Regions from separate parts of the Aquitalea sp. S1-19 genome, predicted to be linked through region 2. Evidence: predicted binding sites of a transcription regulator. Region 2 holds the regulator's gene; the other holds the start of a gene.
The links. Region 2 encodes FliA, which starts transcription of late flagellar genes. Its sites were predicted from a motif close to GCTAAAGNTNNNNNNNNNNCNGCCGATAAT; they were not measured.
Positions count from the first base shown of each region.

Region 1: a site for FliA is predicted at 2,629-2,658, ahead of EGI20_RS11960 (flagellin N-terminal helical domain-containing protein). Genes of this name have one in related genera too.

Region 1 is NZ_RJTZ01000075.1:12,277-16,116, forward strand. It holds gene fliD (flagellar filament capping protein FliD) at 1-363, opposite strand, end outside; gene EGI20_RS11955 (flagellar protein FlaG) at 595-1,005, opposite strand; gene EGI20_RS11960 (flagellin N-terminal helical domain-containing protein) at 1,090-2,547, opposite strand; gene fliB (flagellin lysine-N-methylase) at 2,748-3,840, opposite strand, start outside.
Region 2 is NZ_RJTZ01000007.1:40,319-48,631, forward strand. It holds gene flhA (flagellar biosynthesis protein FlhA) at 1-2,074, shown strand, start outside; gene flhF (flagellar biosynthesis GTPase FlhF) at 2,089-3,531, shown strand; gene EGI20_RS02045 (MinD/ParA family ATP-binding protein) at 3,533-4,396, shown strand; gene EGI20_RS02050 (RNA polymerase sigma factor FliA) at 4,399-5,145, shown strand; gene EGI20_RS02055 (flagellar motor protein) at 5,161-5,910, shown strand; gene EGI20_RS02060 (exonuclease domain-containing protein) at 5,907-7,310, opposite strand; tRNA gene EGI20_RS02065 (tRNA-Arg) at 7,552-7,628, shown strand; tRNA gene EGI20_RS02070 (tRNA-Glu) at 7,632-7,706, shown strand; gene EGI20_RS02075 (L-cysteine desulfidase family protein) at 7,849-8,313, shown strand, end outside.

The DNA.
Region 1 (3,840 bases), on a different contig from region 2:
GGTAATCGCCGACTTGGAGCTGGTAAAGTTGCCCGACGCCAGCTTCTGCTCCTGCGCCAGCTGCTGCACCTTCACCGAGAACGAGCCGGTCGGCGCCTTGCTTGAAGCGGAAATGCCGACATGGTCTTCCGAACTGGTGCTGCCCTTGTACGACACAAACTTGGCAGAATCCTGCAGCGCCTTGACCGCACTCTGAAACTCGGACACCGCACTCTTGACCTGCCCCACTGCAGATACTTTCTGCTGCAGCAGCGCTTCTTTTTGTTGCAACTGGTACAGAGGACGCGATTCAACCGCCATCAGGTTCTTGATCAGCCCGTCAATGTCCATACCCGAGCCCAGACCACCCACACTCAGCGCCATCTTGCGTCCCCTTTACTTTCAATGACCCACATCATCCCATCCGCTACGCCACCCTGCCTTGTCACAACACAAACACGGCGCGCTTAGAACCGCGATTCACAATCTCGCGAGCTAGCGCGAGACAAGACGAAAACGGCTGAAAAGCGGAATAACCATACGATATATGCGCATTTATAAGCCGATTTTAACGCCGCAGCCTGCGCCCGGCAGATCGTGAACCGGCTCTTAGGCTTAGGCCTTGTCCTTGAACAGGACACCCACGATCTTGTCCAGGCTCTGCGCGATTTTCAGCATTTCCTCTGAAGGCATCTGGCGGATCACCTGATCGGTTTCCTTGTCAATCACCTTCACCACATCAATGCCGGTATCCTCATCGACACTGAACTTCAGCTCGCTCGAATACGCCGACACCAGTTTGTTTACCTTTTCCAGCGCCCCCTTGAGTGCCTGCTCGTCGGCACCGCCCTTCATCTGGCGCCCGGCCTCGCTACTACCCAACGCCTGCACCGCCGTACTGGCCACCGCCACGGTCGGCGCGCTGCTTTGCTGCGAGGACAACGGCTGCGACCGGCTACCCGGCTCGTTCTGTATCGGTGCGGCATAGCCGCCACCGACCGGCGTCATCGGACCCAAGCTTGTCATGATCTGTCTCCTGCAAGAAAAAACCCGGCGAGGAGGCCCCGCCGGGTTGCGTGTCTATCGTTCAGAAGCTGAAACCGGCGAAGCTTAGCGCAGCAGCTGCAGTACTTGCTGCGGCAGCTGGTTAGCCTGTGCCAGCATGGCGGTACCAGCCTGCTGCAGTACCTGGTTACGCGACATCTTGGCGGTTTCCGAAGCAAAGTCGGTATCCAGGATGCGACCGCGCGACGCGTTCAGGTTCTCCGCGCTCGACTGCAGGTTGGAGATGGTGTTGCTGAAGCGGTTCTGCACGGCACCGAGGTCGGCACGGCGCGAGTTGACCGTCGCCAGTGCTGCATCAAGTACCTTCAGCGCAGCATTCGCTCCTGGTGCGCTCGACAAGTCAACCTTGTCCACCGCACTCAACCCGGCATTAGTCGATGCCGCAACCACACCAGCAGTAGCTGCGTTGATAGAGAATGCGGAGGTCGAATCGAACGAAATAGTCCCGGAAATAGTCGTCGAGTCGTTGGCAGCGGATTCCAGCTGAACACCGGTTGCGTCGTTAGCTCCTTTGACCGTCGCCTTCACCGCAGTATCGCTATGCGTGTAATCAGCAATCTTGATATCGGCACCGTTCTTGTTCGACAACTCCAAAGCGCCGTTCTTGTCCACCTTGGCGGAAATGCCGGTGGTCGCAGTCTGTGCGTTCACGGCCTCTGCCAGCGACTTAATGTCACTGCCAACCGAGGCGGAAATCGTCACTGGAGCAGTGTCGTTATCGCCGGTCAATTTGAACGACACGGTCCCGGCAGTAATGCCAGAAACCGTCGCCTTGGTTTCTGCGGTCGCCGAGACTCCTGTCGACCCGCTATTGGTGTTGACTTTGGCGGCGATGCCCTTAGCGCTTTCACCATCACCAACGTCGATAGTAGCAGTCTTACCATTACCCGCCACCACAAAGTCCATGCCAGTTGCTACACCGTTAGCTGGACTCGCCGCAGCAGCAGTCGACGCCACACCCATCTTGGATGCAGTAGTCAAGGTACCTGCTTGATAGTTGCCGATATCGGTGCCGCGGATGCTGCTGACCGACACGTTGATGGTCTGCTGGGCGTTGGCACCGACCTGAAACTGCGCGTTACTCATGGTGCCGTCGAGGATGTTCTTGCCGTTGAACTGGGTGGTGTCGACCAAGCGGTTCAGCTCTTCCTTCAACTGGTTGACTTCGGACTGGATCGCCTTGCGGTCGGAATCCGAGTTGGTGTCGTTGGCCGACTGCACCGCCAGTTCGCGCATGCGCTGCAGCATGTCGGACGCGGAAGTCATGCCGCCTTCGGCGGTCTGCGCCAGCGAAATGCCGTCGTTGGCGTTGCGGCGCGCCTGATCGAGGCCACGAATCTGGCTGCCCATGCGCTCAGAAATGGCGAGACCGGCGGCGTCGTCCTTGGCGCTGTTGATGCGGGCACCGGAAGACAGGCGCTGCAACGAGGTCGACAGGGCGGATTGCGAACCGGACAAGTTGCGCTGGGCGTTGAGCGAGGCAACGTTGGTATTGATGCTCATCGACATGATGATGTTCCTTGTACTGGGTTATCCATCAGGCCCGCCACCCCGACCCGATGCCGGTGTGCAGCCTTCACCCGTTTTATCGTCCCCCCCTATCAAACCTTTAGGACTTTTTTATATTTTTTACCAGACATCATCCAGCCAGCAACGACAGACGCCCGATGCCCCCCAGGAAAGCGCCCCGGCAGCGGCACAGTTCAAGCCGGTAGCACCCGCAGCCAGTGCTCGGCTTTGGCAAAGCCGACCTCGTTCAGCACCTGGACACTTTCGGACAGATAGGGCGGGTTATGCATCACCTCGCGGTAATAATTGGCCAGCAGCTCAGCCTGTTCCGGCGCGCTCAGCGCGCGACCGCGCGCCAGCGCGAGCCCAGCCCACCAGAAACGCAAGCTCAGGTATTGCGTGCACAGCAGCACGGTATTGGCAAACAGGGTCGACTCCGGCGCCAGCGGTGCATAGCTACCCAGCGCATGGTTGTACAGTACCCGCCCCAGTACCGCGTCCATGTCCGCATCCGCCAGCGCGGCCGTGGCAGGCGTGCCGCCATCCCAGCCGGCGGCGGCTTCGTCAACCAGCTCGCAGTAACGGCGCCGCGTCAGTGCCCAGCGCGTACGCAGACGGCTGAGCGCCGCCAGCAGTTGCAGGTGCAATTCGTCGTCGCGCCGCCACAACGCAACCGCCTGCACGGCATCGCCCGACGCCAGCAACAGCTGCCATTCATCCAGAACACGCTGAATCGCTACATCGCGCGCGACACCCGCGGCCACAGGACCGACCCGCACCGCGTCGATCGCCTCGGCGATCAGCAGCAACAAGCCCAGCCGCTGCCATAGCGGGATTTCCTGACTGCCCAGCACGCCAAGGTAGAGCACCCTTGCATTTTCATTAAGAACACTTCCTGCCTTGCTTAGGACCAGACGCTGCCGCACCGTGCGCGGCATAATGGTCAGCTCCACCGCGCCGGCGTCCTCGACCAGCAGGCGCGCCACCTCGGGACACGACGGCGACGCGGTCTGCACATATTGCCCCGCCGCTTCGATGGTGATGCGCGGGTAGGTCGCGCAGATATCGGGCAGCACCGCTTCGCCGCAACGGGCGTGCAGCTGACACAGCCCCTCGCTACTCAGTAGCGGACAACGGCCGTCGGCGCCGCCCACATCCAGCAGGCCGAAATCGGCGCTGCCGCTCTTGCCCTGGCCGCGTTTGAGTGCCTGTGCGATCAGCGGCTTAAGCTCGGGGTCGCCCAAATTTTTCAGACGCTTATAGCTATCATGCTCGACCGGCACATTC
Region 2 (8,313 bases):
GCTCAAGCTGAGCAAACTGGCAGGGCCGGTACTGATCATCCTGATTCTGGCGATGATGGTACTGCCGCTACCGCCGGTAATACTGGATATCTTCTTTACCTTCAATATCGCGATTTCGGTCATTGTGCTGATGGTCGGCATCAACACGCGCCATCCGCTGGAGTTTTCCGCCTTTCCCGCCGTGCTGCTGATCACCACCTTGTTGCGGTTGTCGCTCAACGTCGCCTCCAGCCGGGTGATTCTGATGGAGGGCCATACCGGCCCGGCCGCCGCCGGTAAGGTGATCGAATCCTTTGCCCACTTTCTGATCGGCGAGAATGTCGCCATCGGCATTATCGTGTTCATTATCCTGACCATCATCAACTTTATGGTGATCACCAAGGGTGCAGGCCGGATTGCCGAAGTATCGGCCCGCTTTACACTGGACGCGATGCCGGGCAAACAGATGGCGATCGATGCCGACCTCAATGCCGGCCTGATCGGCGAGGACGATGCCAGAAATCGTCGTCAGACTATTACCGAAGAAGCCAACTTCTTCGGCGCCATGGATGGTGCGTCCAAATTTGTCCGTGGCGATGCCATGGCCGGCATCATGATCATCGTGATCAATATTGTCGGCGGCCTGATCATCGGCATGATGCAGCATGATATGCCGGCAGGCGAAGCCGCCAAGACCTATACCCTGCTCACCATTGGCGATGGCCTGGTCGCCCAGATTCCGGCCCTGATCATCTCTACCGCCGCCGGCATCGTGGTGGCACGCGTCGGCACCGACAAGGACTTGTCCGAGCAGTTTATCGGCCAGCTATTTTCCAACCCGCATGTGCTCTATATCACGGCAGGTGTGATCGGCCTGATCGGTCTGATCCCCAATATGCCGCATACGGCCTTCCTGCTGATTGCCGGCTCACTGGCGGCGCTGGCTTGGTGGCAAGAGAAGCGCCAGCAAAGGGAAAAACTGGCACAAGCACAATCCAGCCAGATCGCCACACCCACCGCTTTGTCGGCTTCGGGCGGAGAACAGGCCATGGCCGAGGTCAGCTGGAATGATGTGCAACCGGTGGACATGCTGGGGCTGGAGGTCGGTTACCGGCTGATTCCACTGGTCGACCGCGATCAGGATGGCGAGCTGTTGCGCCGCATTCGCGGCATACGCAAGAAAATGGCGCAAGAGATGGGCTTTCTGGTCGCCGCCGTCCATATCCGCGACAATCTGGAAATCCGCCCCAATGCCTACCGCATCCTGCTCAAAGGAGTCGAAGTCGGCGTAGGCGACGCCTATATCGGTCAGTTTCTGGCCATCAACCCCGGCCATGTCAGCGCAGAAGTGCCCGGTACGCCGACCACCGACCCGACTTTCGGCCTGCCCGCGCTATGGATAGATGCAGCCCGGCGCGAAGAGGCACAAAGCCTGGGCTACACCGTGGTCGATGCCAGCACCGTGGTCGCCACCCATCTGTCCAATCTGCTGCAGTCACATGCGGCCGAGCTATTGGGCCGCGAAGAAGTCCAGGCCCTGATAGACCATCAGGCCAAAGAATCGCCCAAGCTGATCGAAGACTTGGTGCCCAAAGTCATTGCGGTGGGCATTTTGCAAAAGGTTCTGCAGCAGCTACTCAGCGACGGCCTGAATATTCGCGACTTTCGCACCATTATCGAAACGCTGGCCGACCATGTGCCCGTTACCCAGGACATCGACGAGTTGACCGCTGCAGTGCGTACCGCCCTGTCGCGCGCCATTGTCCAGCAACTCTTCCCCGGCGAGAATGAACTACCGCTGATGTCGCTGGATCCGCAACTGGAAAACATCCTGTTGCAGGCGGTGCAGTCCAAGGCCGGTGGCGGACTGGAGCCGGGGCTGGCGGAAAATCTGCTGGCCAATGCCGCCCACCAGACCGAAGAAGTCGAAAACCAGGGGCTGAATCCGGTACTGCTGACGCCTCCGGGCTTACGTCCCCTGCTCGCACGTTTTCTGCGTCGGGCGCTGCCGCAGTTACGCGTCATTTCGCATAATGAAATACCGGATAGCAAAACCATCCGTATAATCGCAGTTATTGGGGCCGGCAAGGGTTGAGGACGACATAACAGATGGTGGTCAGAAAGTTTTACGGTAAAACTACGCGCGACGCCTTGCGTCAGGTCCGCGAGGCGCTAGGTGCAGATGCGCTGATCCTGTCCAACCGCCCAACCCAGGGCGGTGGCGTAGAGATCATGGCCGTAGCCGATGCCGATGTTGCCGCCCTGTCGGATACGCTGGCACCGGCTGCCACCCGCCACCCGCCGCGCAAGACACCGGCGCCATCTGCCATCCTGCCCGCTCAAGGCAATGCTGCCGCGCGTGCGCTGTCGCGCAGCTATGCCATGCCGATCGAACCGCTGGAAGAACCGCCGCCTACGGCGCAGCCAGAACGCAGACATGCCGCAACCACAGCCGCCGAGCCTGTACGCCCTGCCGTTTTCAGCGCCGCTGCACGACCGGCGCCGGCTCCGCCAGCACCCGTAGCCTCGCCCCCTGCCCCTACCGCAGAAGCCAAGCCATCTGCTGCAGTACAAGGTGCACGCGCGAGCCTGCCGCCAGAAGAAGATATTGCCGACGACATCCGCCATATCGGTGAAGAAATCCGCCTGCTGAAAAGCCTGCTGCAAAACCAGCTGGCCACCTTTGCCTGGTCGGAAATGGAAGGGCAAACCCCCAATCGCGCCGAACTGTTCCGCTATTTGCTGACGGCAGGCTTTAGCCCGGCGCTGATACGCCAGCTCACCCAGAAACTGCCCCCGCAGTACGATGCAGAAGTCGCACAAAAATGGGCGCGCTCGGCACTGATGCATAATTTGAAGTGCATGGATCCTGCCAGCGACATCATCGATCAGGGGGGGATTTTTGCACTGGTAGGCCCAACAGGCGTAGGCAAAACAACCACAGTCGCCAAACTCGCCGCCCGCGCCACCATGCGCTATGGCGCCGAGGGTGTGGCGCTGATCACCACTGACAGCTACCGGATCGGCGCACAGGATCAGCTGCGCATCTACGGCAAGATTCTGGGTGTGCCGGTATTCTCGGTACAAAACGAAGGCGATTTACAGCTGACACTGGCCGATCTGACCCAGCGCCGGGTGGTGCTGATTGATACAGTCGGCATGAGTCAGCGTGATCAGCGCGTCCTGCAGCAAATCCGCATGTTTGCCACGGCCGGCCGGCCGGTACGCCGCCTGCTGCTATTGGCTGCCAATGCCGATGGCCGTACGCTGGAAGACGTGGTCAAACATTTTCGCAGTGATGACCTGACCGGGTGCGTGCTGTCCAAGGTCGATGAAGCCGTGATGCTGGGTGCCAGCCTGGACGTCATTATCCGCAACCGCCTGCGCCTGTTTTACATCACCAATGGCCAGCGCGTACCGGAAGACCTGCATTGTGCCAATGCGGACTTTCTGATTGACCGGGCCTTGCGCGCAGGACAGCTGGCGACCCCGTTTCATGGGCAGGCCGATGAAATCCCGATGATCAATGCCGCACAGTCAGGCTGGTTGTAACATGAGTGACCAGGCCGCCAGCCTAAGGCAACTCAGCCAGCAAAGCGCGCACCTGCCGCCCTTATTCGCCCTCACCGGTGCCAGCCATAGCGGCATCTCGACCCTGTGCGCGGGGCTGGCTGCGGCCAGCGCGCTACAGGGAAAGCGCCCCCTGTTGCTGGATCACCAGAATGGCCAGGAGCTGGCACGCCTGGCTGGCGTTCCGCCCTCCGCGTCGCTGGCCAGCCTGAACATCAGCCGCGGCGGCCTGACCGACCTGATGGTGAATTCGCGTCATGGCGTAACGCTGGTTAATCTGTATGCCCAGCCGGAAGAACGCCACCGCCTGTCGGCCCGCGTGTGGCAACGTCTGGCCAGCGAATTTTCCGCGCTGGAAAAAGACTGCGGTCTGACGCTGGTCGATGCGCCGGACCCGACCCAGGATGCAGCACCACTGGTGATTGCCGACAACCTGATTCTGGTCATCAGCCCGCAAGCCGAATCCATCACTCGCGGCTATGCCAGCATGAAACGGCTGGCCGGCGAATTCGGCCGCCGCCGTTTCAATGTGCTGGTCAACCGAGCAAGCGGGCAGGAAGAAGCGCAAAACGTGTTCGCCCGCTTGTCATCCGTAGCCGGCGACTATCTCGGTGTTTCCTTGCGCTGGGTCGGTTTTGTGCCGGAAGATCAGGCCATACGCAAGAGTCAGGCATTGCGCCGGCCAGTGGTGGAAGCCTTTCCGGATAGCGAAGCAGCCCAGGCATTCAGCCAGCTGGCCGCCATGCTGCCTTTGTGGCATGCACCGGACACCGGCCATGCCCGCTCCAGTTATCTGGAACAATTGTTGAGCACCAGCAAGACCCTTACCGAAATCACGGATCGTTAATCATGGCTCTGGCCACGCATCAAGCCCACGCCTACGCACAAGCTGCCGCCACCGATCGCCCGGATGTCATGCAGTACACGCCTTTGGTCAGGAAGATTGCCAGCCTGATGATGGCCCGCCTGCCGGCATCGGTCGAGCTGGATGATCTGGTACAAGTCGGCATGATCGGGCTACTGGAAGCCGCACGCCAGTTCGATCCGCTGCAAGGCGTACAGTTCGAAACCTTTGCCGGCACGCGCATCAAGGGCGCCATGCTCGATGAGCTGCGGCGCATAGACTGGATGCCGCGCCAGCTCAGGCGCAATGCCCGCATGATTGAAGACGCGATCAAACGCGCAACCCAAACGCTGGGTTATACGCCTAGTGAAAGCGAAATTGCCGACGAACTGGCGGTATCGCTGGAGGATTACCAGGCCATGCTGGGCGACTGCATGGGCGTGCGTCTGGTGTACTTTGAAGACTTTCATAGCCATGACGGCGAAGAGCTGAATGATGCACTGGCCAATATCGCGGACGACAATACGCCGGACCCGCTCCTGACGCTGGCCGACAGCGGTTTTCGTCAGGCGCTGATAGATGCCATCGCGACCTTGCCCGAACGTGACCAGCTGGTGATGAGCCTGTATTACGAGCAGGACCTCAATCTCAAGGAAATCGGCGCGGTACTGGGGGTCTCCGAGTCCCGCGTCAGCCAACTGCATACCCAGGCCGTCACCCGCATCCGCAGCAAGCTACGCGAATGGCTGTAAACAACAAGGATAGACGTGGATAAACTCAGCATCATTGCCATCATGGGCGGGCTGACCGCCATTCTGGCAGGACAAGCACTGGAAGGCGGCCACTTAGGCTCGCTACTGCAACTTACCGCCTTTATGATCGTAATCGGCGGTACGGCCAGCGCCGTCATGCTGCAAAGCACACCACGCCAGTTCGTCAACGGCCTGAAAATGCTCAAGTGGGTGTTTTATCCGCCGCAGTTCAATCATGAAAAAATGATACGCGACATCATCCAGTGGAGCCAAAGTGCGCGCAAAGGCGGCTTGTTGTCGCTGGAGGGCTATGTCTCCCTGCAGCACGATCCTTACACCAAAAAAGCCCTGCAGATGCTGGTTGACGGTGCGGCCCCCGAAACGCTGCGTTCGGTGATGGAAGTCGAGATCACCATGTTTGAACATGCACGCAAACAAGCCGCCAAAATCTGGGAGTCCGCCGGCGGCTACGCGCCAACCATCGGCATTATCGGCGCGGTTCTTGGCCTTATCCATGTCATGGAAAACCTGTCCGACCCGACCAAACTGGGCTCGGGCATTGCCGTTGCCTTTGTCGCCACCGTTTACGGCGTCGGTTCGGCCAACCTGTTTTTCTTGCCGGTCGCCGTCAAACTCAAAAACCTGATCGCGACCGAAATTGCCACCAAGGAGCTGATACTGGAAGGCGTTATCGCCATTGCCAACGGCGAGAACCCGCGCATTATCGAAAGCCGCCTGCGCGGCTTCCTTGCCATGTATGCCTAAGCTGCCGGCAACTCATGCAGCGTGATCCCGGGTGCCGGCTTTTTTAGCCAGTGCTGCAATAGTTTGTATACCGCCAGATCAAACACCGGCGTGCCTTGCAAGCAGGTCACATCATCACCCGAGCCCAAGTAGCACCACCGCTCGAACACATGGGACACCGACTCGCCGGTCACCTCGTCGTTTTCGGTCAATGCAATCGCACCTGCGTACGGCCAGCTTTGGGTTTTCAGGCGCAGCAAAGCATTTTGCAAGCGCGCATTATGCGCAGCGGCGCTTTCCTTACCGCAACAGGCCCCCAGACAGCGCCGGTTTTTAAAGCTTTGGCATGATGCACCTTTGCGGCTCGTGACCGTTTCGACCTCCAGAATGGCCGGACATAGCTGATGCGCACGCGCAAGCTCGCTCAATGCCTTCTTGGCTTCGCGTGGACTACGAAACAGGCCATACAAATCGGCCGTACGCGAAAAGTCCAGCGTGCGCGCAAGGCTGACGCTCACCCGCAAAAAGCCATCCTCCCCCGCTTCGCTCAATTGCAAGGCACACAATTCGTTCGTCTGGCGCGCACGCGGGTTGTAACGCGGCCGCAAGGCGGACACCTGCTGCAATTCAAGCAATGCTGCGCCAAACTCACCCAGTGTTTCCTGCCACGCTACATGGGCAATGCGCTCATGGATGCGCGGCAGCTTGGCGTCCAGCGTCCCCGCACCATAGTGGGCAAACACCCTTTGCCTGAGGTTAAGGCAACGCCCGGCATAGAGCGCCTCGCCATTGGCGCCATAGAGGGTATACACCCCCGGCGTATCCGGCAGGGTATCGGCCAGCTCCTGCGTCATGCCCTCCGGCACACTAGGCAGCGCCAATAAGGCCGCTGCCGCAGAGCACACAGCCTCGGCACCCAGTTCGTTCCGTGCCAGACATAAAAACCGGTATACGGCCTCGGCATCCGCCAGCGCACGGTGCCGTGCCGGCAGCACGAGTTGGTGCCGCTCGATAATGCTGTCCAGACTGTGTTTGAAGTATTGCGGGTACAAGCGGCGCGATAACTTGACCGAGCACAGGGTGTTGGCGTTGAACGCCAAGCCGGCGCGGCGAAATGCATTTTTGAGAAAACCGTAATCGAAGCGCGCGTTATGGGCAATCAGCAAACGCCCTTCCAGCTTTTGCCACAAGGCAGGTGCCAGTTCGGCAAATGCCGGTGCATCAGCCACCATCGCATTGCTGATCCCGGTCATGTCTTCGATGAAGGGCGGAATGGGTTGGCTGGGGTTGACCAGCATTTCGATGCGTTCGACGTTTTCGCCGTCCACCAGAATCAGGCCGATTTCAGTAATCCGGTCGCGGGTAATGTGGCCTCCCGTCGTTTCCAGATCGACAATTACGTAAGCTTGTTCAAACAACATGGGCAGATCCGCTTAAAAACCGAAATATTTTTCAGCCTGACCGGCCAAAAACAGAGATTCACAAACCACTGACAAATAAGGCATTTTTAACGCGATACTGTCAGAAAATGGCAACAATAAGGACGTATTCTAAACGACGACGAACAATTTAATCAGAAAAAGTGTTGACGAAAAAAGAAGGCTTCCGTATAGTTCGCATCTCTCGCAGCAGACAACGCAGCGAGACACAGCAAGAAACAGTGCACCCGTAGCTCAGTTGGATAGAGTATTTGGCTACGAACCAAAGGGTCGGGCGTTCGAATCGCTCCGGGTGCACCAGCAGTCCCTATAGTTTAGCGGTTAGAACACTGCCCTTTCACGGCGGCGGCCGGGGTTCGATTCCCCGTGGGGACGCCAGAATAAAAATAAGGCCACTATCACCCGATAGTGGCCTTATTGCATTTACACACCATTCCCGCACTTCATTTCTGTATAAAATATCCGCCATTTGCTTGCCCGCCCTCCGGCCGGGCCTGTTCCGCACAAGAGGCTGCACACCATGAGCAATCCGACACCACTCTGGGCCGAGTTTATCAAGGCTGTCAAACACGAAGTCATTCCGGCACTAGGCTGCACCGAACCCATCTCGCTGGCACTGGCCGCCGCCATCGCGCGTGAACAGTTGGGCACCCTGCCCGAACGCATCGACGCCAAAGTATCCTCCAACCTGATGAAAAACGGCATGGCAGTGACCGTCCCGGGCACCGGCATGGTCGGCCTGGCCATTGCCGCAGCAGTCGGCGCCATTGGCGGCGATCCGCAAGGCGGCTTGCAGGTACTGAAGAAGCTGACACCCGAACAGGTCGCAGCAGGCAAAGCCATGCTGGATGCCAAGCAAGTCAGCGTCAGCATCACCGATGTTCCCAACATCCTCTATAGCGAAGCGACACTCTACGCCGGGGGCGAATCGGTGCGCGTCTGCATTGCCAACGCCCACACCAATGTAATCCTGATCGAGAAAAAC